One region of the Devosia sp. Micro-HW1 genome, then DNA from elsewhere that is predicted to be linked to it. Evidence: predicted binding sites of a transcription regulator. Region 1 holds the regulator's gene; the other holds the start of a gene.

Region 1 (14,394 bases):
CGTCTATCTCCGGCGCCTGGGCTACCAGCCCGGCCTCGACTGGGGGTTTGAAGTCGATGTGCCACCGGGCTTTGACTATCTGCTCGCCACCCGCGAGCAGTTGCGCCCGGTGTCATTCTTTGTCGAACGCGGCATTGCGCGGGTCGCCGGCCGGCCCTTCGCCGATCTGTCGACGCCAGTCTTTCTCTATGTGCCGGCGGGCAAGGACGGGCCAAAATTCCTGATGACCGGCAATTACCTGGTCTTCAAGGGCTACAATTTTTCCGACAGCTATGCGGTTGCGATCGCCCACCTGACCGACCGGCTGAAGGGCGGGGGAGGCTTTGTCACCCCCTGGCCACGCCAGACGCAATTCCCCAATCTCGCGCAGCGGCGGGAAATCCAGCAGGCCCTGGTGGCGCTCCGCCTCTATGACGGGGTGGTCGACGGCCGCATCGGGCCGATCACCCAGGCCGCCTATGCGCGCTTCCAGGCCATGCAGGGGGAGGTGGCCGATGGCTTCGTGACCCGCGCCAGCCATGCAGCCTTGCTGGCGGCGACGCGATAACGCTGGCTTGAGCGGCGTGGCCTTGGCCGCGCACCGGTGGTAGAAGGCGGGACAAGCGGATGCGGAAATGGGTATGAAGCGGCTTCTTCTCGCTGTTCTCGTGGGTATTCTGGTGCTGGCCGAGGCCGGCCCGGCGCTGGCGCAGCCGGCTGCCGACGATACACTCGTCCTCGCCCAGGCCGAACCGCGCCGCCGCACGCTGTTCGATCTGCTTTTCGGCGAAGAACCCACCTCGGCGCCGCAGGTCCAGCAAAGCGCCCCGCGGGCCCAGCCGGCAGCGGCCCCGGCGGCACCGCCGCCACCTCCGACCCCCGCTGTGAACAAGGCGCCGGATGCCACGCGGCTTGCCGTGTTCGGCGATTCGCTGGCCATCGATCTCACCAAGGCGCTGGAGCGCTTTTATGCCGAGGATCCGAACCTGGTGGTCATCGGGCAGGGCGTCAATTCCTCGGGCTTTGTGCGCGACGACTTCTTCGACTGGAATGCCGCCATTGCCGAGCAGATCGCCGCCGACAGTTTTGACATTGCGGTGGTCACCATCGGCATCAATGACCGCCAGGAAATCAAGGCCAATGGGCAGACCTACGAGCCGCTGAGCGAGGGCTGGACCAATGTCTACCAGTCCCGCCTCAACAGCTTCCTCGGCCAGCTGCGGGCGGCCCGCAAGCCAGTGATCTGGATGGGCCTGCCGCCGATGTCGCGCAGCCAGTATTCGGCCGCCATCAACCAGATCAGTGCGCTTCATCGCATGGCCGCCTTCTCGGGCGGCGCTGAATTCATCGACATCTTTGATCGCTTTGCCGACCAGGAGGGCAAATACGCGGCCTATGGGCCGGACGTGAACGGGCAGAATGCGCTGATGCGCAAGGATGACGGCATCCACTATTCGGCTGCCGGGTCCGACAAGCTGGCCTTCTATATCAGCCAGTCGATGCGCACCTTCTATCGCGGTGGCCGGGTCACCGTGGCCATTGTCGATCCTCTGCAGGGCACCGATGCGGCCAGCATGCTGCGCCCACCCTATCAGGGCCTGGGGCAGATTCGCCTGTTGGAAGTGGCTGGCGCAGTCATGCCATTGAGCCGTGCGCCGGAGCGGGCCGGTGATCTTCTGGTCAGCACCGAAATGCCCGAGCTGGCGCCCGCCTTCCCGCTTGAACAGCTCGTGCAGGCGCCGGTTGGCCGTGTCGATGCGTTTGGCGTGGGCAGGCAGCCCGGCGCCCCGGTCGACGACGCCGAGAACGGCAGGCCGCTTCAGTAGGAAGAAAGGCCCTCGGCGACCGGCATCAGCATCTCGGAACGGGCCGCGCCGGTGCCGGCGACGCTTGTCGCCATGATGGCAAAAATCAGCAGGGTCAGCGCAGCGGCAAGACGCATAGGGAATTGTCCCGTTGTGATTGCTGCGTATTCCTTGCGCCCGATGGCGGGCCGGCGCAATGACAGCGTTAAGACTTGCTTAACGCATAAAGTTGCTCCCATTTTCAGGGGCGTCAGGGCCTAGAAGGCGAGCAGGCCGCTGGCCTTGATGCCATCGAAGACGAACTGCACGGCCAGTGCCGCAAGCAGGATACCAACCATTCGGGACACCACGGAGAGGCCCGTGAGGCCGAGCAGGCGCTGGATCGGGATGGCGATGAGCAGGGTCAGCCAGCAGAGCGCCAGGATGACGACGATGGCGGCCAGCACCAGCCAGAATTCGAGATCGGATTGAGCGCCGGTGGTCAGAAGCACAACGGCGGAAATCGCGCCGGGACCGGCCATCAGCGGCATGGCCAGGGGAAACACCGAAATATCCTGGCTCTGGCGCGCCTCGACTTCTTCCTCTGTCGTGGTGCCTGTGCCACCCGAATGACGGGCAAACACCATGTCGATGGCGATCAGCAGCAAGAGGATGCCGCCAGCCGTGCGCAGCGCCGGAATGGTGATGCCGAAGACGTCGAGGATGACATTGCCCAGCACGGCGAAGAACAGGAGGATGCCCAGCGCCACCAGCACGCCACGGGTGGCGAAGGTGCGGCGCTGCTCGGGGGTATTGTCCTTGGTCAGCGCCGCGAAGATGAAGGCGATGTCGGCGACACCGACCGTCGCGAACAGCGTGGCAAAGGCAACGAGAAAGGCGTTCATCTTGGGGGTCCTGGCTCAGGTCCCAGCACTAGGACACTTTCCCCCGCCCGCCAACCCCCATGACTAAGCCGCTCCGTCAGGCGCGGCGCTTTTCAATCGCGTCCCAGATCATCACGGCAATATCGGGCCCGCCGAAGCGCTTGATCTCCCGAATGCCGGTGGGCGAAGTCACATTGATTTCAGTCAGATAGCCGCCGATGACGTCGATGCCGACAAAGATCATGTCGCGTTCCTTCAGCGCCGGCCCGATGGCGGCGCAGATTTCCTGCTCCCGCTCGGTCAGCGGGCTGAGTTCGGGGCGCCCCCCCACATGCATATTGCTCCGCGCCTCGCCATCGGCCGGAATCCGGTTGAGGCCCATGACCGGCTCGCCATCCACGATGATGATGCGCTTGTCGCCCTTGCGGACATCCGGCAGGTATTTCTGGATCATGAAGGGTTCGCGGTAATTGGCCTCGAACAGTTCGAGCAGGCTCGCCAGATTATGGTCACCCTCCTGGATGAAGAAGACGCCGGCCCCGCCATTACCGTAGAGCGGCTTGACGATGATGTTGCCGTGCTCCTTGCGGAAGGCGTGGATTTCGGCCCGGTCGCGGGTCACAAGCGTCGGCGGCATCAAGTCAGGAAATTCCGTGACGAGGATTTTTTCGGGCGCGTTGCGCACGGCCGAGGGCGGATTGACCACCAGCGTCTTGGGATGGATGCGCTCGAGCAAATGGGTGAGCGTGATGTAGTTCATGTCGAAGGGCGGGTCCTGGCGCATCAGCACCACGTCCTGGGTGGAAAGATCCACGCGGCGCGCTTCTCCAAGGGTAAAATGCTGGCCCTTTTCGGCATCGGTGACCGTAATCGGCTGGGCCAGCGCACTGACCCTGTTGTCGCGCATGGAGAGGGTGTCGGGCGTATAGTGCAGCAGTTCATGTCCGCGGGCCTGGGCCTCGAGCATCATGGCGAAGGTCGAATCGCCGCGCGGATTGATGGTGGCGACATGGTCCATCTGGACGGCGACTTTGAGCGACATGCGAACTCTCAGATAGCGGAAAAGGCATTGATGAGATGGCGCGGCCAGCGGCCCGGCGCAAGCAGAATCACGTCAAATCGGAAATCCCGCCCCGCCTCCTTCGGGTTTCTGGCCAGCCAGACCTGCGCTGCCCTTGTGATCCGCTCGCGATTGATGGCGGCAAAGGTCAACGCCTCGTCGGCATTGCGGGCCCGCTGCTTGACCTCGATGAAGATGATGGTCCCGCCCTTTTCAGCGACCAGGTCGATCTCGCCGAGGCCGGTTTTGAAGCGCCGGTCGCGAATATGATAGAATTTCATCTGCAGCCACAGCGCCGCCAGCGCCTCGCCGAAATGGCCCCGCCGATAAGCGGCAATCCGCCTGTCGCTAGGCGTTCTTGAGGGCGAGCGCGGCATTGTAGACATCCTTGCGCTTGAGACCGAAGCGGTCCGCGATCTCGTCCACGGCGGCGCGCAGCGGCTGGTCGGCCATGGCCGCAAGCAGGGCTGCCTGCCAGTCCTCGGCCGCCGGCGCACTGGGCTCGTCTGCGCCGGCCACAGAAATGACTGCCTCGCCCTTGGTCTGTTCGCCGGCAAAGTGTTCGGCCAGCGTCGACAGGTTTCCCCGAAAGGTGCGCTCGAAGCGCTTGGTCAGTTCCAGACTGACCGCGGCCTGGCGGTCGCCCAGCACTTCAGCCATGGCGGCCAAGGTGTCGGCCAGGCGACGGGGCGACTCGTAAAAGACCAGTGTTTCACGTGAATCGACGTATCTTTTCAAGGCGTTAACCCGCGCCCCGGCCTTGGGCGGCAAAAAGCCGTGGAAGGCGAAGGCGTCGGTGGGCAGGCCCGCCACGACCAAAGCCGAGAGCAAGGCCGAGGCGCCGGGGATGGGAAAGACGGGCAGGTTCCGGGCTGCCAGTTCGCGAATCAGCGGGAAACCCGGATCGGAGAGCAGGGGTGTTCCGGCATCGGAAATCAGGGCAATGGCTGCGCCGCCGGCAATGCGGGAGGCGATGTATTCGGCTTTGTCGCGCTCATTATGCTCATGAAAAGCCTGCCGCTTTGCCGAAATGCCAAAGTGATCGAGGAGCTTGGCCGAGGTGCGCGTATCCTCGCACAGCACCAGTTCCACGGCCGCCAGGGTTTCGAGGGCGCGCAGGGTGATGTCGCGCAGATTGCCGATGGGGGTCGCCACGACATAAAGGCCAGGCGCCAGGGCCGGGGCGGCGAAACGGGTGCCGGCGATGAAATAGTCGGTGTTCTGGTCGCCCATCGCCGCGCCTTTCCGATCTCAACTCTTGGTTAATCAATTGGGGGGAATTTGTTAACAGACTGTGAGCGCCAGGGAGCGCATTCGGTGACAAAAGGTGAATTTGCGTCACGCCTGACACGCCGCTCGATCCTTCTCGGGCTGGCGGGATCGCTCGCGGCCTGTTCTCCGGGCGCGATGCAATGGGGATCGCGCTCGTTCTCCCTGCCCTGGACCAATGGCGACGCCCCGTCCGGCACCCAACCCATACCCATGGCAACGACGCCATCGGATCGGTTTGGACGGGGGCCGGTGACGGTGGCACTGCTCCTGCCCTTGTCGGGCCAGCCGGCGCTGGCCCAGCTGGGGACCGCTCTGGCCAATGCCGCAAAACTCGCCATCGCCTTTATCGAAGCCAATCCCAACATCGCGGAAAACATCACCGTCTCGCTGCGCGATACCGGAGACAGTGCGGCCGGCGCGGCCAGTGCCGCCCAGGCGGCCGTGGCGGAAGGCGCGAAACTGGTGCTCGGGCCGGTGACCGCGGAACAGATCACCGCCGCGGCGGGGGTCACAAGGGCGGCCAATATCCCGCTGATCGGCTTTGCCAATAATGGCAGCATCGCCGGATCAGGTGTCTACGTGCTCAATATCCTGCCCGAGACCGAGATGAAGCGGGCGCTGACCTGGCTGATGAGCCAGGGCCGGCGCGGCCCGGCGGGCATCTTTCCGTCGACGCCCTATGGCGAGGCCCTTGCCGCCGCCTTCCGCACCCAGGCCATAGCGGTGGGGTTCAATCCCAGCGCCGTCTACACGTTTTCCGATGTGAGCGAGGCGCAGTCGATCATCGCCCAGGCTAAGCCGATCGTGGATCGCGGCATGCTCGACGCGCTGTTCATCCCCGACCGCGCCAGCGCCGCAACCTTTGCAGGCCTGCTGGCCCAGTCCGGGGTGCGGCCGGACGATGTGCAGCTGGTGGGTTCGGCCGACTGGAGCAATGACGCGGCGCTTCTCGCCAATCCGGCACTGGTGGGGGCGATCTTCCCTGCCATCGACGATGTGGGCCTCAATGCCATCAGGGCGGACTACCAGGCCCGTTTCGGAGCCACGCCACCACAGATGGCAACCATTGCCTATACGGCGACGATCCTGGCCAATGTGAACACGCTCTCCATGGCGACGCCGCCTTACAATCCGCAAGTGCTCACCAACCCGTCGGGCTTTGCCGGCCGGGATGGTCTGTTTCGCTTCAACGGCAATGGCCGGAGTGACTATGCGCTGGTGATCAAGAAGATCGGGGCAGGGGGTGTGGTGAGCGTCGCGGACGCGGCGAAGCTTTAGGGTCTCACGGATCAACTGGACCAAGCTGCAGCTAAATGCCCACCGTCACTGCCGGGCTTGTCCCGGCAACCCAACTCCGCCCGCATGGACCACCGGGACAAGCCCGGTGGTGACGCAGGAGGGGATACACCTGTTGTAGACGGGCCTGCTAGGCCGCCAAGTCCGCCACGACGGCGTCAAGCACCGGAAAACCCTTGTCGGTGACGCGGATATTGCCGTTGGGCAGGGTTTCGACAAAGCCATAGCCCTTGAGCGCCATGATCTGTTGTTCGGAAATGCCACGGCCGGAAATGGCCATGAAGCGGGAGGGGGAAATGCCTTCCTTCAACCGCAGGCCCATGACCAGGTATTCGTCGCCCTGCTCTTCCCAGGTCAGCACATCGTCGGTGACCATGCCATGGCCCTGGCTGTTGACCAGGTTCAGCCAGTCAAAAGGCATTTTCTCTGTCGCGGTGGCGTGGCGCTGGTGATTGACCATCAGGCGGCCATGGGCGCCCGGACCGATGCCGGCATATTCGCCATAGCGCCAATAGAGCATGTTGTGCCGGCTTTCCTGGCCGGGCACGGCATGGTTTGAAATCTCGTAGGCCGGCATGCCCGCCTCACGCGTCAGCTCCGCGGTCAGCTCGTAGAAATCGGCCGCCAGATCCTCGTTCGGCATTTTCAGCTTGCCCGCCTGATGCAGGTCGAAATAGCGCGTGCCCTGCTCGATGGTCAGCATGTAGAGGCTGATATGGCCCTGGGCCAGCCAGAGGCCCTCCTTGAGCTCGTCTTCCCAATCCTCAAGCGTCTGCCTGGGGCGGCCATAGATGAGATCAAAACTGGAACGATCAAACACCGACTGGGCGATGCGCACGGCCGCCACGGCCTCTTCGACCGTGTGGCGGCGCCCCAGTTCGGCCAGGGGACCAGGGCGCAGCGACTGCACCCCGAGGGACACGCGATTGACGCCGGCGGACCGGAATCCCCGGAACCGATCGACCTCGACCGAGGTCGGATTGGCCTCGAGCGTGATCTCGGCATTGCGGTCGATCTGCCACTCATTGGCGATGGCATCGAGAATGGTCCCGACGGCCTTGGGGCTCATCAGCGAGGGCGTGCCGCCGCCGAAAAAAATGGACTGTACCAGACGGCCGGGCGAGAGCGCCGCCATATGGGCGATCTCTTTCTTGTAGCCCTCGACAAAAGCGTCCTCGTCAAAGGCGCCGCGATGGACGTGGCTGTTGAAATCGCAATAGGGACATTTGGAGGCGCAGAACGGCCAGTGGACATAAATGCCGAAGAGGTCGTTGGGATTCTGGGCCATGCTCAATCCGTCCCTTCCTTCGTCATCACCGGGCTTGTCCCGGTGATCCATGGCTCCCCAAGGTGGATTGCCGCGACAGACCCGGCAATGACGACAGCGGAGAGTTCAGCGCGTGGCATCGCTGTCACCCATGTTCGATCTGGTTTTCGACAAACTGCGCAAAGGCTCGGGCGCGGTGGCTGAGGCCCTGCTGGCCCGGCGACCAGGAATGCTTGGTCTCGGCGGCCATTTCGCCAAAGGTCTGGTCGTGGCCGTCAGGCATGAACATCGGATCATAACCGTGGCCGATATCGCCGCGCGGGGGCCAGACCAGGGTGCCGTCGCAGCGGCCGACAAACAGCATGTCGCGCCCGTCAGGGTGGGCGAGGCAGAGCGTGGCATTGAACGAGCCGCGGCGCTGGCCGGGCGAATTGGCGCCGGCCGCCTGCAGCGCATCCTCCACCCGCTTCATGGCCCGGTTGAAATCGCGCGGCACGCCGGCCCAGTCGGCGGTATAGACGCCGGGATCGCCATTGAGCGCATCGACGCAGAGGCCGGAATCGTCCGACAGGGCCAGCATATTGGCGCCAGTTGCGGCGGCATGAGCCTTGGTGCGGGCGTTTTCGGCAAAACTCGTGCCGGTTTCCTCGGGTTCGGGCAGGCCGAGTTCACCGGCCGAAACCAGTTCGAGGCCAAACGGCTCGAACAGCTCGCGGAATTCCCTGAGCTTGCCCGCATTGTGGGTGGCGATGCAGAGGCGATCACCGGCCTTGAGGCGGGGAATGGTGGTCATTTGGCCTCCAGCGCGCGGCTGATGTCGTTCCAGATGGCGCAGTGATCCTGATTGAAGGCCCCCTCACCCGCCGCTACGCGGCGACCTCTCCCCCCAGGGAGAGGTGGAGCAGAGCCCCTTATTTCGCGCAGCGACACCTCTCCCTTTGGGGGAGAGGTCGGCCGGAGGCCGGGTGAGGGGGCCTTGGTCCGGAAAAACATCATGCGCCCAGGGCCGCTTTCTGCATGACACTGAGTTCACCAATGCCCTGTTCGGCCAGCGCCATCAGGCTTTCGAGTTCTTCGCGGGAAAAGGGCGCGCCTTCGGCGGTGCCCTGGATTTCCACGAACTTGCCCGAGCCGGTCATGACGAAATTGGCGTCGGTTTCGGCTTCGACGTCTTCGAGATAGTCGAGATCGAGCACCGGGGTGCCGCGATAGATGCCGCAGGAGATGGCGGCGACCGAGTCCTTGAGCACCTGGCCCTTGGTCAGCTTGCGCTCTTCCATCCAGGCAATGGCGTCGGCGAGAGCGACATAAGCGCCAGTGATGGATGCCGTGCGGGTGCCGCCATCGGCTTCGAGCACATCACAATCGAGCGTGACCTGGACTTCGCCCAGGGCTTCCAGATCAACCACGGCGCGCAGGGACCGGCCGATGAGGCGCTGGATTTCCTGGGTGCGGCCCGACTGCTTGCCGGCCGTGGCTTCACGGCGGGTGCGCGACCCGGTGGCGCGGGGCAGCATGCCATATTCGGCGGTGACCCAGCCCTGGCCCTTGCCGCGCAGCCAGCCCGGCACGCTGGTCTCGACCGAGGCCGTGCACAGGACCTTGGTATTGCCGAAGGCGACCAGGCATGAGCCTTCCGCCTTCATGGCGACATTGCGCTCAAGGGTTACCGCCCGCATATCGCTTGGCTGCCGTCCGGATGGCCGCATCATGATTCCAGTAATTGTTGCAGTTAACCGCCTCTTAACGCTCAACGCCATCGCTCACAAGCGTCGGGCGCTTGGCGGATGGGGACGAAGGCCTTAAATGAAGGGGCAGGGTTAAAGTCGAAGAGTTTAATCAAACCACCATGACACGACCGGCCGAAGACTTCCTCTCGGTGCTCAATTCCCGCAGCCAGGAAATTTTCCGGCGGCTTGTCGAGCGTTACCTCGACACAGGCGTGCCGGTCGGCTCGCGCGATCTGAGCCGCCTCCTGCAGGTTGAGCTGTCGCCGGCCTCTGTCAGAAATGTGATGGCGGACCTTGAAGATCTGGGGCTGATCGCGGCGCCGCACACCTCGGCCGGCCGCGCGCCCACCCAGCAGGGCCTGCGGTTTTTCGTCGATTCCATGCTCGAAATCGGCACGGTCAACGAAAACGAGCGCAGCCACATCGCCCGGCATATCGAGGGCACGGCGGGACACGCGCAGGTGGAAGACGTACTGGCCGAGGCATCGTCGCTGCTGTCGGGTCTCAGCCACGGGGCCGGGGTGGTGATCGCCACCAAGGCCGACATGGTGCTCAAGCATATCGAGTTCGTGCGGCTCGACGCCGCGCGCGCCATGGCAATCCTGGTGGGCGATGATGGGCAGGTGGAAAACCGCATTCTCGACCTGCCGCCCGGCTATACGGCCAGCGCTTTGCAGCAGGCCGGCAATTACCTGGCGAACTATGTGGTGGGGCGCACCCTGTCCGAGGCGCGCAAAGTGCTCAATGAGCGGCGCGATGAGCAAAGGGCAGAACTGGATGAGCTGACGCAGAAGCTGGTCGATGCAGGCATTGCCACGCTCGCCGCGCCCGGCGGCAATAATGCGCCCACGGTGATCGTGCGCGGCCGCGCCAATCTCCTCAACGACACCATGGCCAGCGACGAACTGATGCGCATGCGCCAGCTGTTCGACGAGCTTGAGAGCAAGGAGGGTCTGCTGGAGCTGCTTGGTGACGCCGAGCGCGGGCAGGGGGTGCGCATCTTCATCGGCTCGGAGAACAAGCTGTTTTCGCTTTCGGGATCGTCGGTGATCCTCTCGCCCTACAAGGATGCCAATGACCGGATCGTCGGCGTTCTCGGGGTCATCGGCCCGACACGGCTCAATTATGCGCGGATCGTGCCGGTGGTGGATTATACCGCCAATGTCATCTCCTCGATGATGGCGCGCAAGCGTGGCAAATGACGGCAACCATCGTCCAAGGCTTGAATTGAAAGCCTTGTTGGCCGATATGGCGGGCAAGAGATTTACCCAATTGGGAAAGAAGACCAGATGAGCGACGAGAACGCCGCCCAGGGCGACAAGCCGGAAACCGAAATTCCCGCCACCGAGACGCCTGAAGTCGATCCTGTCGAGGCGCTGCAGGCCGAAAATGCCGAACTGCGCGATCGCGTGCTGCGCAGCCATGCCGAGATGGAAAATCTCCGGAAGCGCACCGAGCGCGACGTGGCCGATACCCGTTCCTATGCCATTGCCGGCTTCGCCCGCGACATGCTGACCGCCACCGACGCTCTCTCTCGCGCGCTGATGGTGATCCCGGCCGAGGTGCGCGAGACCGCTGATGGTTCCCTCAAGAGCCTCATCGACGGCATCGAGCTGGCCGACCGCGAAATGCAGCGCCTCTTGGCCAAGCATGGCGTCAAGCCGATCGAGGCGGCGGGCCAGAAATTCGACCCGCACAAGCATCAGGCCATGTTCGAAGTGGCCAACCCCAATGTGCCCGAGGGCACGGTGGTACAGGTGGTGCAGGAAGGCTTTGCCATTGGCGATCGCGTGCTGCGCCCGGCCATGGTGGGCGTCGCCAAGGGCGGCGCGGCTGCCCCCGCTGGCGATGAGGGCATCGACAAGAGCGCCTGAGCTTTTGGAATTTTGGGTTTGGAAAGGGGCGCTGCGAGGCGCCCTTTTTTGTTGGACGAAGGGCCTGGCCGCGCGCTGGATGCGGCATATCCCCTAGGCCGGGGAGGGATGGGGTGGGGTGGGCCACGCGCACTGTGCTGACTGCCCCCACCCTGGTTTCGCTGCGGCCTGGCGGCCTAGCTTCACTACCCTCCCCACAAGGGGGAGGGAGAAGAAGTGTTATTCCAGAATGTCCCGGCTCATCACCCGCGCCACGCCAGCCTCGTCCATATCGGCCCAGGCTGTTTCCAGCGAGCCATTGGCATTGATGGCCCGCGTCGCGTCCTCGATGACGGTGACGTCAAAGCCGCCGGCAGCGCCATCGAGCGCCGTCCAGGCGACGCAATAATCCGTCGCCAGCCCCACGACGAACAACCGGCCGACATCGCGCTCGCCCAGATAACCGGCAAGACCCGTCAGCGTCTCCCGGTCGGCTTCCTGGAAGCCGGAATAGGAATCGATGCCGCGCCGAAACCCCTTGCGGATGATCAGTTGCGCGTGCGGGATTTTCAGATCCCTAGAGATTTCAGCGCCGCGCGTCGCCCAGACGCAATGGTCGGGCCAGAGCACCTGGGTGCCATAGTCGAGCTCGATCGTCTCGAAGGGCGCCTTGCCCGCATGCTGGCTGGCAAAGGAGATATGGTCTGCCGGATGCCAGTCCTGAGTGAGAACCACGTGGGAGAACTTTTCGGCCAGCTTGTTGATCAGCGGCACGATCTCGTCGCCGCCGGATACGGCGAGGCTGCCGCCGGGCAGAAAGTCATACTGCAGGTCGACGACGACGAGGACGTCGTCGGGCGCGATGGCAATAGTCATGTGGTCTCCCGGTCTACCCATTCAGCGCGGATCAGGCCGCGCACGGAATTGCCAAGCCAGATTGCATCGGCCGAGCGCAGATCGGCAAGGGCCAGAACCCGCTCTTCTGCCTTGCCCTCAGCGACGAGCTCGGCCCGCAGCGTGCCGGGCAGGAGACCGGAGGTGAGGGGGGGTGTCAGGAGCTTGCCGCCGATCTCGACGAAGAGATTGGTGAAACTACCCTCGGTGAGCTCATCCCGCTCGTTGAGGAACACTACTTCATCGAGGCCGCGCTCATCATGCGCCTTTTGGCGTGGGGCGTCGTAGAAGGCACGATTGGTGGTCTTGTGCGCGAGCCAGATCGATGCCGAGCTGAGCCGTTCAGCCGCAATGGCGAAGCGGAAAGTTGCCGGGCCCGGAGGCAGGGGCACGGCGGTGAGGTCAAGGCCGGAGGTCGAGAGCGTGAGGCGGACGCGCATGGGCCCGGTCCAGTCGCGGGATTTTTCCGCGAGGAAGGCGGCAGCGGCGTCACGGGACACCGGCAGGGCAAAATAGCTGGCCGATTCGAGGAGCCGCTCGAGATGGCGCTCGTGAAGGACAAATCCCTCATCCGGCGTCCATTTGAAGGTCTCGATCAGGGTGACCGGCGGGGCGGGATCGGAGAGAAATTTCAGCTTCAGCAGCGCCTCGTCATATTCGTCGCGGGCCGTGCTGTCCGCGACAATGCCGCCGCCAATGCCGATGGTTCCCTTACCCTGGGCGTCGATGACAGCGGTGCGGATGGCGACATTGAAGGCAAAATCGCCCGAGGGCGCGATATAGCCGATCGAGCCGGTATAGAGGCCGCGCGGTTCGGTCTCGACGGCGTGGATGATTTCCATGGCCCGCAGCTTGGGCGCTCCCGTCACCGAGCCGCAGGGAAAGAGGTTTTCGAGCACATCGCCCATGCCGATTTCGGGGCGTTTGCGCGCCGTGATGCCCGAGGTCATGGTGTGGAGGCTGGCAAAGGTTTCCACGGTGAAGAGGTCAGTCACCTGCACCGAGCCGGTCTCGGCAATCCGCCCCAGATCGTTGCGCAGCAGGTCGACGATCATCAGGTTTTCGGCGCGGTTTTTTTCGTCCGAGGCGAGGGCGGCGCGACCGGCCTGGTCTTCGGCCAGGGTCCGGCCGCGTTTCAGCGTCCCCTTCATCGGGCGCGCCTTGAGCAGATCGCCAGTGCCGGAAACGAAGAGTTCGGGCGAGCGGGAGAGCACGTGGTGGTCGCCGGCATGGATATAGGCGCCATAGGCGACGCGCTGGCTCGACGCGAGGGTGCGATAGAGGCCGAGCGGATCGCCTTCGAGAGCGAATCGCGCCCGCAGGGTCAGGTTGACCTGATAGGTATCGCCGGCGGCGATCAGGTTTTTCACCTGGTCGAAGGCGGCCTCATAGGCGGCAAAGTCGAGCGCGGGCCCGATATTGGTGGCGCGTCCCTCACCTGCCGAGGCCAGCATTGCCGCGATTTCCGATGGTGCGGGGCGCAACGGGGCGTCGTAGAGGCCGAACCAGAGCAGCGGCGTCTGGCTGCGCGCCGGCAGGAGCGGGGTCAGGCGCTCCTCGAACAGAAAACCCAGCTCATAGGCGAGATAGCCAGCAGCCCAGAGACCGTCGTTCTTCGCCTGTTCGACGCGCTGCAAGGCGGTGCGGGCCCCGGCGGCGTCATGAGCCACCAGCACCTGGCGCGGCTGCGAAAACAGCAGGCTCTGGCCATCGGGGTCGAGATTGTCGTGCAGGAGCACGGTGCCTGAGGTGATCATGCCCGCTGTTTAGCGATTTTTGCGGGCGCGCGATATGGGAAGGCTTGGCGGCGCGTCGCGGCGCCTTTTTGGCCCGCGTGATAAACTCCCCATACACGCGCTTGAAGCGTCAAACACACCCCCCTATATACCCCCCGAGGCCCCGCAGGGGGCGATTTGAAACCTACGAGGGACCCCGGCCCCTTTTTGGGCCAGGAAGCTGCTTTCGCTGAGAGGGCTTCGTGGCGGGTTCGCTGAAAGAGAGGCAAGAGTTATGGCAAAAGTTATCGGTATTGACCTCGGTACAACCAATAGCTGCGTGGCCGTCATGGACGGCTCCAATCCCAAGGTGATCGAAAATGCGGAAGGCGCGCGCACCACGCCCTCCATGGTCGCTTTCTCCAAGGACGGCGAGCGCCTTGTTGGCCAGCCGGCCAAGCGTCAGGCCGTCACCAATCCGGAAAACACCCTGTTCGCGGTCAAGCGGCTGATCGGCCGCCGCTTCGACGACAAGGTCGTGGCCAAGGACAAGGACCTGGTCCCGTTCAAGATCGTCAAGGCGGACAATGGCGACGCCTGGGTCGAAGCCAATGGCGAAAAGTATTCGCCCAGCCAGGTTTCGGCCATGGTCCTGCAGAA
Region 2 (14,394 bases), 790 kb from region 1:
ACGCAGGATCAGGCGATCAGAAAATCCATTCACTGACGGAGAATTGCCATGACCACCGGCCACGTTTTCATCGGTACCAGCCTTGATGGTTTCATCGCGCGCAAGAACGACGACATTGCCTGGCTGACCGAATATCCGACCCTTGGCGAGGACCATGGCTTCAACGCCCATATGGACCGCGTCGATGGCGTCATCATGGGTCGCGGCACCTATGAAGTCATCAAAGACATGCGGCCCTGGTATTATTCCAAGCCGGTCGTGGTGCTGAGCCGTTCGCTCGGCCAGACAGACATCCCCGTTGAAATTGCCGACAAGGTCGAGGTGATGAATGCCGGGCCGGAAGAGGCCATGCGGATTGTCGGTGAGCGCGGCTGGAAGGCGGCCTATGTCGATGGCGGGACGGTCATCCAGTCCTTCCTGCGCGCGGGGCTGATCGAGGACCTGGTCATCAGCCGCATCCCGGTGCTGATCGGCGAGGGCATTCCGCTCTTCGGGCCGTTGGAACGCGACCTCATGCTGGAGCATGTGCGCAGCCAGGCCTTTCCCTCGGGCTTGGTGCAGTCCGTGTACCGCGTCAAACGCTAGGGCGTGTTGGCTTCGCGAGCTCTGGCGCGGTCGAGACCCAGCCAGCGCTCGCGCAGGATGACGGCAATGCCGGAGCCAACGATGATGATGGCGCCGACGACCATGGTCAGGGTTGGCACGTCGCCAAAGATGGCGAGGCCGATGACGATGGTGAGGATCAGCGAGACATATTCGAAAGGCGCGATGACCGACATGTCGGCATGACGATAGCAGTTGGTCAGCAGCAGCTGGCCGATGCCGCCGAAAAAGCCGGCACCAACCAGCAGCGCCGCCTGCTCGGGCGTAGGCCAATGCCAGCCCAGCGGCAGCGTCATCAGGCTCAGTAGGCTGGCGCTGATGAAAAAGTAGGTGACGATGGCCTCGCTGCGCTCGGTCTGCACGAGGGTACGGACCTGCAGCATGGCAAAGGCGGAGAGGATGGCGCCGAACAGGGCCGCCACTGCGCCGATGGCCTCGGCATCGCCCAGCCCGGTATCGCTCGAAAAGACCGTGAGGCGCGGCCAGAGGATGATCATGACCCCGACCAGGCCGACGAGAACGGTGGTCCAGCGGAAAATTTGGACCCGCTCCTGCAGCAGCACGGCCGAGAGGATGACGATGATCAGCGGCGAGGCATAGCCGATGGCGGTGGCTTCGGGCAGCGGCAGGCGCGTCAGGGCAAAGAACCCCAGGCTCATCGAGGTGACGCCGATCAGCCCGCGCAGCACGTGACCAAGAGGACGTTTCGTCCTGAAGGCATGGCCGAGATTGCCGCGCCAGGCAAGCCAGGCGAGAACTGGCAACAAGGCAAAGAAAGAGCGGAAGAACACCATCTGCCCCGAGGGGATGGTTTGCGTGGCCTTGAGCATCGTCGCCATGATGACAAAGCAGAAGACCGAAGCGACCTTGAGCGTGATACCGCGAAGCGGGCCGCCGGAAGGTCCGGCGGCGGGCTTGGTTTCGGGCGCAGCGGCAGGCGCGGTCACGTCAGGTCCTGTTCCGGGGCCGGCTGGCGGCCCCGTCGTTCAAGGCTTACTTGCCGGAAGCTTCCAGCTTTTCCCGGGCGATACGCGCGGTGGCGAAAGCCTTGTGCTCTTCCCCGACGGCGCTGCCGGTCTTGACGACCTTGCCATCGGCATCCTGGATGACCCAGTGCCAGTTGGTGTTGGGACCGACGCCGCCCTTCCGGGTCAGCTTGATTTCGTAGTTCGATTTTTCGCTCATGAGGGTGCTTATGGCCCAGAGTTGGGGGTGGGGGAAGGGGTAAATTGCGGTCGCCATCGGCGAACTGTCGTGAAGCGTCCGTGTCGATAATCCCTACGGGGCCGCCATCCACGACCGACGCAACCCGCCTTGGCACATGGCCCTCAGGTCAAGCCCGAGGGCGGAGCACTAGACTTCTGTCACGCTCAGTTTCACCCGCTCGCCACCAAAGGTCAGCAGATCGCGGATGGGTTCGTATTCACCATCGGCAAAGGGATAGTACCAAGCTTCGTCGACGCCGTCGGCGGTGAGCGTCTTGATGGTGTAGTAGTGAGCTGCCCCCAGGCCATCGTCGTCGCGCTTGGTATCGGACGCTTCCAGGATCTGGGGATGAACGTCCTCGAGGGGCAGGAAGATGCGCGGTTCGCGGTCCGGCCGTTCCAGACGCATGGCCTTGACCGAACTGGCGATCTCGGCGTCATCGAAATAGACGTGGACCCTGCCCGGGACAGGCGTGACGGTGGCGGTTTCGGCCATTGAGCGGCTCCTTTGACCCAATCATCGTTCTGTCTTTAACGCATGAGAAAAAACATAGGTTCACGCGCCTTGACTCTGCTCCTGCGCGATCCCTATATCCCGGACAGCCTGTTAGCACTCATGCTTTGCGAGTGCTAACAGGTCCGAAATTGCATTCAGAAATGATGCCAAGAGGAAAAAATCATGGGCTTCCGTCCCCTGCATGACCGCGTGGTCGTCCGTCGCGTCGACAGTGAAGAAAAGACCAAGGGTGGGATCATCATTCCCGATACCGCCAAGGAAAAGCCCTCCGAGGGCGTGATCGTTTCCGTGGGCCCCGGCGCCCGCGACGAGAATGGCAAGGTTGCCGCTCTCGACGTCAAGGCCGGTGATCGCGTGCTCTTCGGCAAGTGGAGCGGCACCGAGGTCAAGCTCAATGGCGAAGACCTGATCATCATGAAGGAAAGCGACATCATGGGCGTGATCGAGGCCTGAGGCTTCGCTCTCCCCTTGTCGTTCAACTCATTCTAAGGAGCGCCTCACATGGCCGCTAAAGAAGTAAAGTTCTCGACCGACGCCCGCGAAAAGATGCTGCGCGGCGTTAACATCCTCGCCAATGCGGTGAAGGTCACCCTTGGCCCCAAGGGTCGTAACGTCGTCATCGAAAAGTCCTTCGGCGCCCCGCGCATCACCAAGGACGGCGTCTCGGTGGCCAAGGAAATCGAACTCGAAGACAAGTTCGAGAACCTCGGCGCGCAGCTGCTGCGCTCGGTCGCTTCCAAGACCAACGACATTGCCGGTGACGGCACCACCACTGCGACCGTCCTGGGTCAGGCCATCGTGGTCGAAGGCGTCAAGGCCGTCGCCGCCGGCTTCAACCCGATGGATCTCAAGCGCGGTATCGACCTGGCCGTTGCCGACGTGATCGGCTCGCTCAAGGGCTCCGCCAAGAAGATCACCTCGTCGTCCGAAGTTGCCCAGGTCGGCACCATTTCGGCCAATGGCGAAGCCTCGATCGGCGACATGATCGCCGAAGCCATGCAGAAGGTCGGCAACGAGGGTGTGATCACCGTCGAAGAAGCCAAGACCGCTGAAACCGAACTCGATGTCGTTGAAGGCATGCAGTTCGACCGTGGCTACCTCTCGCCCTACTTCGTGACCAATGCTGAGAAGATGACGGCGACCCTCGAGGACCCGTACATCCTGCTGCACGAAAAGAAGCTCTCGAACCTGCAGGCCATCCTGCCGATCCTCGAAGCCGTTGTGCAGTCGCAGCGCCCGCTGCTGATCATCGCCGAAGACGTCGATGGCGAAGCCCTGCCGACCCTGGTCGTCAACCGCCTGCGCGCCGGCCTCAAGGTCGCTGCCGTCAAGGCCCCGGGCTTTGGTGACCGCCGCAAGGCCATGCTGGAAGACATCGCCGTCCTGACCGGCGGCCAGGTGATCTCGGAAGACCTCGGCATCAAGCTCGAGAACGTGACCCTCGACATGCTCGGCACTGCCAAGCGCGTTGAAATCACCAAGGAAAACACCACCATCGTCGATGGCGCCGGCACCCAGGAAGATATCCAGGCCCGCGTCGGCCAGATCAAGGCCCAGATCGAAGAGACTTCTTCGGACTACGACCGCGAGAAGCTGCAGGAGCGCCTGGCCAAGCTCGCCGGTGGCGTTGCCGTGATCAAGGTCGGCGGCTCGACCGAAGTGGAAGTCAAGGAACGCAAGGACCGCGTCGATGACGCGCTCAACGCGACCCGCGCTGCCGTTGAAGAAGGCATCGTGCCGGGTGGTGGCGTTGCCCTGCTCCGCGCTGCTGCCGCCATCAAGGCCAAGGGCGCCAATGCCGACCAGGAAGCCGGTATCGCCATCGTGCGCCGCGCTCTCCAGGAACCGGTGCGCACCATTGCCAATAATGCCGGCGCCGAAGGCTCCGTCGTCGTGGGCAAGATCCTCGAGAACAATTCGGCCACGTTCGGCTACAATGCCGCAACCGGCGAATATGGTGACCTGGTTGCCACCGGCGTCATCGACCCGGTCAAGGTTGTCCGCACCGCGCTCGAAGACGCTGCTTCGGTCGCATCGCTCCTGATCACCACCGAGGCCACCATTGTGGAAGCCCCGAAGGCTGACGCTCCGGCAATGCCGGGCGGCGGCGGCATGGGCGGCATGGGCGGCATGGATTTCTAAGGCTGACGCCTTAGATCCTTCTCGCTCACGGGCCGTATCGTGGTCGGCGCACTGCCGACCACTGGCCCTCCGCGTGGGCGGCCGACGGCCGGGCGACCTTGTCGCCTGGAGAACAAGACTTCGAGGTTCGTCTCTTCCCAGTCACGAACTTCGTGGAAGGCCCCGGTGGAAACACCGGGGCTTTTTCGTATTCGTGCGCTAGAATGGCCCGCAACAACGCCAGAGGATTTCATGCGTACACCCCGGCGCGGAAGCGCTATCGATCAGGCTGAAGCCGCCTTCAAGGCCGCAACAACCCGCCCTGCGGAACAGTCTGCCGAAAAACCTGAAAGCAAGCCGGCCACACCGCCCCCGTCCAGGGAAATGGTATCGCTGCGGCTCGACCGCGCCGTGCTCGAATATTTCCAGGACGATGGCCCGGGCTGGCAGGACCGGATCAATGCCGCCTTGCGCGTGGCGGCGGGACTGGACGAGTAGCTGAAAGCGCGATCCACCCCCACCCGGCCTCCCCCTGAAACAGGGGGAGGGGCCGGCCGGCGTGCGCTCCTCTATCGAAGCAAACTCGATACATCCCTCCCCCTTCTTCAGGGGGAGGTTAGGTGGGGGTGACTGCGCAGGCGGCCTTCTCGCCTAAGGGAAAAACAGCAGTTTTACAGCCAGCGCGATGGACACCACCACCACGAGTGGCCGGATCACCCTGGCGCCGTAGCGAATGCCTGTGCGCGCGCCGGCATAGCCGCCGATGATCTGGCCCAGGGCCATGACGAGCGCCACCGGCCAGACGACATTGCCCTGCGGAATGAACACCGCCAGCGCCGCGAGGTTGGAGGTGAAGTTGAGCACCTTGGTGCTGCCGGTGGCGCGCGTCAGCCCGAGGCCGAAGAGCAGCACGAAGCCGATGGTGAAGAAGGAGCCGGTGCCCGGCCCGAAAATGCCATCGTAAAAGCCGATGACAAAGCCCATGGCCGGCACGAAGGGCTTGAAGGGCAGGCGCGCCGCGCTGTCGGCGTCACTGAGCTTGGGCGCGAACAGAAAATAGAGCGCGATGGCAATCAGCGCGACCGGCACGGCCACGGTGAGCAGGCTGGTGTCAATCTTGCTCACAATCATGGCGCCGATGAAGCTGCCTGCAAAGGTGAGCGCGATGGCCGGAACAAGGCTTGGCAGGTCGACGAAACCGCGCCGCCAATAAGTGAGCACGGCCATGCCCGTGCCGACAATGGACTGCATCTTGTTGGTGCCCAGGGCCGCCACGGGCGGCAGGCCCGCCGCCAGCAGGGCCGGCACCGTGATCATCCCGCCGCCGCCGGCAATGGCGTCGACAAAGCCGGCAAGCATGCCGACTGCCATGAGGGCGAGCAGAATGAGGGGGTCAAGCATTGGCTTGTCTTTTCTTGGCGATTGCCGTCAGGCGTCGGTATGGCGGCGATGGAACCGGTCGTCGGGCGCAGGCTGATCGACCAGGCGCCGTTCGTCGATGGGAATATTGATCATGGACGACATGAAGGCACTCATCATCAACTGGAAGCCGGTGACAAGGGCCGTCATGGCCAGGATCACCGCACGCAGGGTGGCGGTGGAGTTGAGCGGCCCGAAATCGCGCCTTGCCCATTCCAGCACGCCCCAGCCCATGGCGACAAAACCCGCCAGCATGAGCAGCAGGGCCACCAGCAGGATGCGTTCAAGGCTCAGGCTTTCGAGCAGCCGGTCATAGGAACCGGATCGGGGAATGAAGCCATAGCGCGAGGCAAAGCGCCGCCCGATAATGGCAAAGGCAATGGCCTGAGTACCGGTGATGACACAGAGCGCAGCAACCAGGAGGGTGTGGACGCCGAAGGTCACATTGCCGATCTGGAGCGGACCGCGGAGCAATTGCGTGCCCACGAGAAGGCCCGCACAGAGCAGAACCAGGCCGGGATAGAGAAACAGCCAGCGCGGCGAAAACAGCAGCAGGAAGCGCAGATGCCGCCAGCCGTCGCGGAAGGACCGCAGATGCGGTGGGCGCGAGCGGCCGTCCTTTTTCAGCGTCGTCGGCACTTCGCGCACGTCCAGCTGGCCCAGCGTCGCCTTGACCACCATCTCCGAGGCGAATTCCATGCCCGTGGTGCGCAGGTTGAGATCGCGGATGGCGTCGCGCCGAAAACCGCGCAGACCGCAATGGAAGTCGCGGATCCGGGTCTTGAAGAATAGCCGCCCGAGAAAGCTCAGGACCGGATTACCGATATAGCGATGGTGCCAGGGCATGGCCCCGGGGGCAACGCCCCCGGCAAACCGGTTGCCCATGACGAGGTCGGCGCCGTCGCGCAGGGCCGCGATGAAGGCATCGAGATTTGCGAAGTCATAGCTGTCATCGGCATCGCCCATGATGACGAACCGGCCGCGGGCATCGGCAATGCCGGCGGCAAGCGCCGCCCCATAGCCGCGCTGCGCCGCCGGGACGACACGTGCACCATGCTCTTCGGCAATGGCCTGGGACCCGTCGGTGGAGCCGTTGTCCGCGACCAGCACTTCGCCGGAAATGCCTGATCGCGCTAGAAAGCTGCGTGCCTTCTCGACGCAGACGGCCAGCGTCTCCGCCTCGTTGAGACACGGCATCAGAATAGTCAGTTCAAGCTCTTCGGCCACGACGCCCCTCGCCGCATGATTGGGCCCTTGTGCCGTGATTTGGGCACGCGAGGCAATGGCTTGCCCCCGGGGAGCAATGGCCGTGTCAGTCGCCGCCGCCGCCGTCGCCATCGTCGCCGCCAACAGCCTCGGGGCGGGGATCGGTCGCGACGACGGGCTGGCCGTCATCGACAGCCGTGGGTTTGGCAGCGGGCCTGTGCATACCGGCATAGACGATGGCACCGGTGCCCAGCAGCACGAACAGCAGGACGAAGGCCAGTTCCATTTTACTGCCCCAGCCTGGCGAGCAGGTCGTCGAGCACGGCCTTGCGCCCGGCAGACCAATCGGCGGTCCTGGACACGATCAGATTGGCCTCGCTCTTGAGCATCACGCCATCTTCGAGCACACGCAGGCCATTGGCTGCCAGCGTCGAGCCTGTCGAGGTAATGTCCACCACGATGTCTGCCACACCCGAGGCCGGTGCCGCTTCGGTGGCGCCGAGACTTTCGACAATCCGGTATTCGGCAATGCCGGCATTGGCGAAATGCTGACGGGTGATGGTGATATATTTGGTGGCGATGCGCAGCCAGCGGCCATGGCGCGAGCGGAAATCCGAGGCGACGTCGGCCAGGTCGTGCATATGGGTCACGTCGATCCAGGCTTCGGGCACCGCGATGACCACGTCGGCATGACCGAATTCGAGGTCACGCGCAAAAGTGACGGAGGCCGGCCCCGCCTCGCTGGTCTCGTGGATAAGGTCGCGCCCGGTAACGCCCAGATCGATGCTGCCGCGGATCAGTTCGCGGGCAATTTCCGAAGCCGGGAAGAAGCGCACCGTCACCTCGGGCAGGCCTTCAACGGCCCCCAGATAGGACCGGGCGCCGCCCGGGCGCGTAATGGTGAGTCCACGCTGGGCGAACCATTCGCGGGTCAGTTCTTCAAGGCGCCCCTTGGAGGGTACGGCAAGGGTAATGGTCATGGCGCCGCTCCTCGATAGGCTTGACAAACCCCCACCCAACCTCCCCCTGAAGGAGGGGGAGGGGCGGACCGGTGCAAGGCCGCTGGCTCTGTCAGAGACTCGATGGGGCTCCTCCCCCGTCTTCCGGGGGAGGCTGGGTGGGGGTCTTGTATCTTCATTTCGGCCACTCCGCTTCCAGGCGATCGACCCAGAGGGCGCAGCCCGAGGCCGCGATGGGGGCCTTGGCACCGAGGCGTTCGAGCAGACGGTCATACTGCCCGCCCGAGACCAGGACCGTATCGCCCTGCCCTCGCATCTCGAAGACGATGCCGGTGTAATAGTCGAGGCGCGGCGAAAAGCTCGCGTCGAACGTGACCCGCGCTTCGCCCAGGACATCGAGATGGCGGCGAATGGCCTTCATCGGCGGCCCGAGGAAAAGGCGGTGCTTTTCGGCCAAAGTCTCGATCTGGCGCAATGCCGAGAGTGCATCGCCCTTGATGGCGAGATAGTCGCGCAGCAGTTTCAGCGTCGCGGCCGGAACATGCGCTGCGTCGAGCGCCTGTTGCTCCAGATAGCGGTCGGCAATCTCGTCGGGCGTGCGACCATCGGAAAGGCTGAGGCCCGCCGACACCATGCGGGCGGTGACGTCCTCGACCAGTTCCTCGCGCGAAGGCTGCTCGCTACGCGGCAGGTCCGGCGCCTGTTCGAGGCGTACCAGCAACCGGTCCATGGCCTCGGTGTGGCCGAAGCGATGGCGGATGCGCGAGCGCCAGGCATCGGGCATGTCGGCCTGCGCCAGCAGGGTCTCGAACATGCCGACACCGCCGAGCTTGACCTGCGGGGTGATGCCGTAAAGCGAGAGCGCGGCGCGGGCGAAGGTCAGCACCTGATCGAGGGCAATATCGCCGTCAGGCTGGGCCAGAAGCTCGATGCCGGCCTGATCGAACTCCGCCGGCCCATTGTCGCGCTGGCGGAAGATGGGGCCGAGATAGGAAAAAGCGGCCGGCTCACCCGCGCCCTGCTCGATATAATCGGCCACGATGGGCAGTGTGAAATCGGGCCTGAGGCAATATTCGGCCCCGGTCAGGTCCGTGGTCAGCAGCAGCCGGCGACCGAACTCTTCACCCGCCAGATCGAAATAGGGGTCGGCATCGAGCAGCAGCGGCGGGGTGGCGCGGCAGCCTCCCTGGGCCTCCACCAGCGCTTCGAGCTGGGAGCGGCGATAGGCGGCATTGGTCATGCGAACCCCCTCTTCACCTCTCCCTGGGGGGAGAGGTCGACCCTCTTGGGTCGGGTGAGGGGGCCTTCAGAAGTACCAGCGATTGCCAAAGGCCCCCTCACCCGGCGCAATGCGTCGACCTCTCCCCCAAAGGGAGAGGTGAAGGGGGTGCCCATTGCCGAGGTCTGTCGCATCATTGCTCGCTCAGCAGTTTCTTGACAGCAAAAACCAGATCTTCGCGCTTGATCTCGAACTGGCCGGGGCGCGCGGCTTTCCATTCGGCATTGTCGGTAATGGCCTGGGCGGCCTCTTTGCCGGCGATCAGGTCCTTGATCTGCAAGATGCCCTGCTCGCGCTCCTGCGATCCTTCAATGATGACCACGGGCGAGTTGCGCTTGTCGGCATAGGCGACCTGCTTGCCGAAATTCTTGGTGGAGCCCAGGAACATCTCGGCGCGGATGCCGGCCTGGCGCAGCTCGGAGACCATGGCCTGGTAGCGGGCGGTCTGGTCCTTGTCCATGACGAGGACCACGACAGGCCCGGCGGGCTCGGTGGCACCCAGATTGCCAGTGAGCTTGAGCGCATTGGCGAGGCGCGAAACGCCGATGGAAAAGCCGGTGGCCGGCACCGGTTCGCGGCGAAAGCGGGAGACGAGGCCGTCATAGCGGCCACCGCCACCGACCGAACCGAAGACCACGTCCTGGCCCTTTTCGTTCTGCACCTTGAAGGTCAGTTCAATCTCAAAGACCGGGCCGGTGTAATATTCGAGGCCGCGGACGACCGAGGGGTCGATCTTGATTTTCTCGGGGCCGTAGCCGGCGGCGTCAAAGAGCGACTGCATCGCCGCCAGTTCGGCCACGCCAGCATTGTCGGCCGGCGGCTTGCCTGAGACATAGTCGAGCACCACGGCGGCCTGCGCGTCGGTCAGCCCTGCGCCTTTGGTGAAGTCGCCGCTCTCGTCCTTGCGGCCGGCGCCGAGCAGGAGCTTGACGCCTTCAGGACCAAACTTGTCGAGCTTGTCGACAGCACGCAGCACGGTGAGCTTCTGTTCGTCCGAGGTGACACCGGCGGCTTCGAGCACGCCGTCGAGCACCTTGCGGTTGTTGACGCGGACGACGTATTTGCCCTGCAAACCCAGCGCATCCATGACGTCGGCCATCATCATGCACATTTCGGCGTCGGCCTCGGGGCCGGGCGCGCCGACCGTGTCGGCGTCGAACTGCATGAACTGGCGGAAGCGGCCGGGGCCGGGCTTTTCGTTGCGGAACACATAGCCCTGACGATAGGACCGGTAGGGCTTTGGCAGGGTTTCGAAATTCTCGGCGAAAAAGCGGGCGAGCGGCGCGGTCAGGTCGTAGCGCAGGCTCATCCACTGCTCGTCATCGTCCTGCAGAGAAAACACGCCGGCATTGGGCCGGTCGGTGTCGGGCAGGAACTTTCCGAGCGTCTCGGTATATTCGAACAGCGGCGTCTCGACCGGATCGAAGCCATAGCGCTCATACACATGCTTGATCTTGTTGATCATGGCGCCGACGGCGGCGATTTCGCCCGGCGTGCGATCTTCAAAGCCGCGCGGCAGGCGGGGCGTGATGAGCTTGGTCTTTTCGGTCATTTTTCTGCCCTGGAAAGTCGGCCCGTTGTTAGACGATCAGGGCCGGGGAGACAATGGCGGATGGCGGTGCTGCCCCCGGATCAGGTCCGAGGGCAGCACGCTGGGATGTGGTGCCTGGGTCAGGCAACCGGGGGCGGACCCCGGTTGCCTCTCTCAGTCACGGACTGCTCCGGTCGGGGGCGTGCAACCGATAGGCGTGCAGATCAACGCCAGCCCATCGAAAGCGGTCTTCTGCTTCAGGCAGACCGACGTCCTTGCGGAGGTAGGCAGGTACGGGGGCATAGCGGACCGGCCGCTGCGCCCACCAGGCGCCGATGGCACTCATCAGCACCGATCCGAGGCCGCGCTGCCGCACAGCATCGGCGATGGAGAATTCAAGACGCAGCACAATGCTGCGCTCATCGAGCACGTTCGAAGACATTGCATTATCCGGCGGACAGCTCCGCCGGCCTCTAATGACGATTCAGGAAGGGAGAAAAACGGAATCCGGACGCAATACGGGCCGGTTCAGAATTTCAGTTTGGGGGTTGATCGTTCGCGGCCATATGTCGGCCGGAGAGCATCAGCGGTCCGAAATCAGGTTCGGACGAGATGATTGAGTTTTGGCCCCGAGTGGCGGACGGATACAGCAATCATGAAACGCCTCCCTCGGTTGGCTTTGCGAACGAGAGGCTGGATAACTCACGAAGCCGTGAGCCGCAAGCGCTGATGTGGCAGCGTGTCGCAGGAAGCGCCGTCCTGTTGCATCCATGCCACTGTCAGCACTGGGAAAAGACGTCCGCACGTAGTTACCCCAAATTGACCGGCCGCAGACCGCCGCACCAGCATGGGGTGCCTTGGAGCGGTGAATGGGGGAGCAGCATGGCCTATGGGGCTGCGGGCGCTTGTTGTCGATGACAATGCCTATGCGCGCGCCATCTGCCTGTTGTGCCTGCGCAAGCTTGGCCTTCCCCATGGCGAGGAAGCGGCCGGCGGCGCGGAAGCGATCCTTCGGCTGATGAGCCGGCCCTATGATCTGGTGATGATTGATTGGTACATGCCCGAGATCAGCGGCGCGGGCGTCATGCAGGTGCTGCGCGATCCCCGCTTCGGCGCTGCGGCAGTGACGCCGGTCATCCTGATGACGGCCTATCCGTCCGAAGACAATCTGCTCCGGGCGCGGGAACTGGGCATCAGCGAGGTGCTACCCAAGCCCTTCTCGGTCGCCCATCTGGGCGCCGTCCTCACCCGCGTGCTGACCGTCCCCGCGCCGCTTGACCAGGTGGTGCTGCTGTAGCTGCGTGAAAGGAATTGTTATCCTTTGCAGGCGACCGGGGGTTAACCACGCGGCTTGACCTCTCTTTTCCGCTTCTACGGGACAATACGGGGAACAGCATTTTGGGAAATGCAGGCCATGAACATCCGTATAGTCCGCGTACTGGTTGCGAGCCTCGCAATCGCGTCAATCTTGCCCATGCCCATCCAGGCACAGGAGCCCTTCTGGAAATCCGACCGTCCGGCCTGGAATTTCGGCTCTTCGCCGCGCATCGGCGTGACCGAGAGTCGCCCGCGCCCCATGGTGGTGCAGCAGGGCTTTCCCCGCGCCGTAGCAACGCAGCAAGCCGCCCCGCGTCCTGCCCTCGTCCAGCACAACCAGGCGATATCGCCGATCTACCAGCGCCAGGAAGTGGCCTATGCCTCCTCCGAGCGCAGCGGCACCATTGTCGTCGATACCCGCCAGCATTTCCTCTATCTCGTGCTCGGAAATGGCCGCGCCCTGCGCTACGGCATCGGCGTCGCCCGCTCGGGATTTGAATGGAGCGGCACGCATCGGGTCACCCGCAAGGCCGAATGGCCAAGCTGGACACCGCCGGCCGAGATGCGCAAACGCCAGCCGGGCCTGCCCACCTTCATGCCCGGTGGTCCGGGCAATCCCATGGGCGCGCGCGCCCTCTATCTCGGCTCCACGCTCTATCGCATCCACGGTACCGTTGAACCCTGGACCATCGGCCAGAACGTCTCCTCGGGCTGTATTCGCATGGTCAACGAAGACGTCATCGACCTCTACGAACGCGTGCAATTGAACGCAAAGGTGGTTGTCCTTTCCTAACGAGTTTGCGCGACAGTCCGCCGACTTGAGGGTGCCGGTGATGTTTGAGTTCAAGACACTTCTGAAGCGTTTCGCGACGGACGAGAGCGGCGTATTCGCCGTTCTTTTCGGGTTGATTGCCGTGGTGCTGGTCGCGCTCGGGGGCGCCACCGTGGACTATGTGTCCCTCGAACAGGCCCGGCAACGCGCCCAGGTGGCGCTCGATGCCGCAGCGCTCGCCCTGCACCCGGATATGTACACGCCCGGCATGACCGACGCGCTGCTGCTCGAAAGGGCACAAGCCATGGTGCTTGAACGGATTGGCGATCCTGATCGTATCGAGGCCACGGTCGATCGCATCACGATGGATTCCGTCAACGGTCGCCTGTTCCTGGGCGGCGACCTGAAAATGCCCACCATGTTCGTCCGTCTCGTCGGCGTGAACGAGCTGGGTTCGGGGTTTTCGGCCGAGGCGACGCGCGGTTCGGTGGACATCGAGGTGGCCGTCGCGCTCGACGTGACTGGCTCGATGGGTGGCGCACGCATCGCTGCCCTCAAGGATGCGGTGGCAGACCTTGTTGACGTGATCGTCCAGGACGTGCAGGTGCCCACCTATTCCAAGGTCGCGCTCGTGCCCTATTCGCAGGCGGTCAATGCCGGCCCCTATGCCGAGGCCCTGCGGGGGCCGGTGCGTGGTCCCAAGGCCATCAGCTCGATGAGCTGGGCCACAGGCTCAACCAAAACCGTCACGGCAGCTTCCAAAACCAATACTGTCGTCCTCACGTCGGGGAATCACGGCTTTTCCACCAATGACTGGGTCTTTGTCTTCGAGGTCGACGGCATGACGCAGATCAACGAGAAGGCCTACAGAATTACCAGGGTAGATAAGGACCGCTTCAGCCTCAATGGAGCGGACGGACGTTATTACTCCACGTTCACCTACGACGCCAAAGTGGTGAAGTGTCATGTGGCCAATTGCGACACGGTCTTTACTTCCGACGGTCACGGCTACGCCAATGGCGACTATGTCCACGTTACCGATGTTGGGGGTACAACCCTGGGCGATGGTATCAACAATGGGACCTACCAGGTTACCGCAAGGACCACCAATACCCTGCAGTTGTCCGGCTACACGACCAACCACAAGGCCAGCTACACTGCAAATTCCGGCAAACTGCACTGCACCTGGCAAAATGCTACCGAGGGCTGCACCTATTTCCGCTATCAAAATCCGTCGAACAACTGGCGAACCTTTGCGCTCACCGACTGCGTCACGGAACGCGTAACCCCGATCAATGACCGGGCGCCCAATGTTACCTATGTTGGTCGCAACTACCCGCCCACCGGCGCATGCCCCAATACTCAGATTGTGCCGCTCACCGACAATCGCGACACGCTGCATGCCACGATCGATAACCTGCCCGCAGCCGGCAATACGGCCGGCAGCCTTGGCTTTCTCTACGCA

The links. Region 1 encodes HrcA, which represses chaperone genes, less so after heat shock. Its sites were predicted from a motif close to GTTAGCACTCNCNNNNNGNGAGTGCTAAC; they were not measured.
Region 2: a site for HrcA is predicted at 2,415-2,443, ahead of MQW79_RS16770 (co-chaperone GroES). Genes of this name have one in related genera too.

What each region holds. Positions count from the first base shown of each region.
Region 1 covers NZ_CP094375.1:2,683,443-2,697,836, reverse strand. The annotation lists gene MQW79_RS12965 (lytic murein transglycosylase) at 1-547, shown strand, start outside; gene MQW79_RS12960 (SGNH/GDSL hydrolase family protein) at 621-1,805, shown strand; gene MQW79_RS12955 (hypothetical protein) at 1,799-1,921, opposite strand; gene MQW79_RS12950 (MarC family protein) at 2,042-2,668, opposite strand; gene gshB (glutathione synthase) at 2,745-3,689, opposite strand; gene MQW79_RS12940 (YraN family protein) at 3,698-4,084, opposite strand; gene rsmI (16S rRNA (cytidine(1402)-2'-O)-methyltransferase) at 4,056-4,940, opposite strand; gene MQW79_RS12930 (penicillin-binding protein activator) at 5,025-6,257, shown strand; gene hemW (radical SAM family heme chaperone HemW) at 6,406-7,563, opposite strand; gene MQW79_RS12920 (non-canonical purine NTP pyrophosphatase) at 7,688-8,335, opposite strand; gene rph (ribonuclease PH) at 8,535-9,251, opposite strand; gene hrcA (heat-inducible transcriptional repressor HrcA) at 9,392-10,474, shown strand; gene grpE (nucleotide exchange factor GrpE) at 10,562-11,146, shown strand; gene pncA (bifunctional nicotinamidase/pyrazinamidase) at 11,366-12,001, opposite strand; gene MQW79_RS12895 (aminodeoxychorismate synthase component I) at 11,998-13,776, opposite strand; gene dnaK (molecular chaperone DnaK) at 14,030-14,394, shown strand, end outside.
Region 2 covers NZ_CP094375.1:3,473,015-3,487,408, reverse strand. The annotation lists gene MQW79_RS16790 (dihydrofolate reductase family protein) at 49-585, shown strand; gene MQW79_RS16785 (DMT family transporter) at 582-1,550, opposite strand; gene MQW79_RS16780 (hypothetical protein) at 1,597-1,788, opposite strand; gene MQW79_RS16775 (DUF427 domain-containing protein) at 1,957-2,304, opposite strand; gene MQW79_RS16770 (co-chaperone GroES) at 2,488-2,778, shown strand; gene groL (chaperonin GroEL) at 2,827-4,467, shown strand; gene MQW79_RS16760 (BrnA antitoxin family protein) at 4,699-4,944, shown strand; gene MQW79_RS16755 (TSUP family transporter) at 5,098-5,847, opposite strand; gene MQW79_RS16750 (glycosyltransferase family 2 protein) at 5,875-7,092, opposite strand; gene MQW79_RS16745 (hypothetical protein) at 7,178-7,357, opposite strand; gene hisG (ATP phosphoribosyltransferase) at 7,359-8,051, opposite strand; gene MQW79_RS16735 (ATP phosphoribosyltransferase regulatory subunit) at 8,206-9,270, opposite strand; gene hisS (histidine--tRNA ligase) at 9,443-10,861, opposite strand; gene MQW79_RS16725 (hypothetical protein) at 11,019-11,282, opposite strand; gene MQW79_RS16720 (response regulator) at 11,730-12,137, shown strand; gene MQW79_RS16715 (L,D-transpeptidase) at 12,255-12,950, shown strand; gene MQW79_RS16710 (ubiquitin-activating E1 FCCH domain-containing protein) at 12,991-14,394, shown strand, end outside.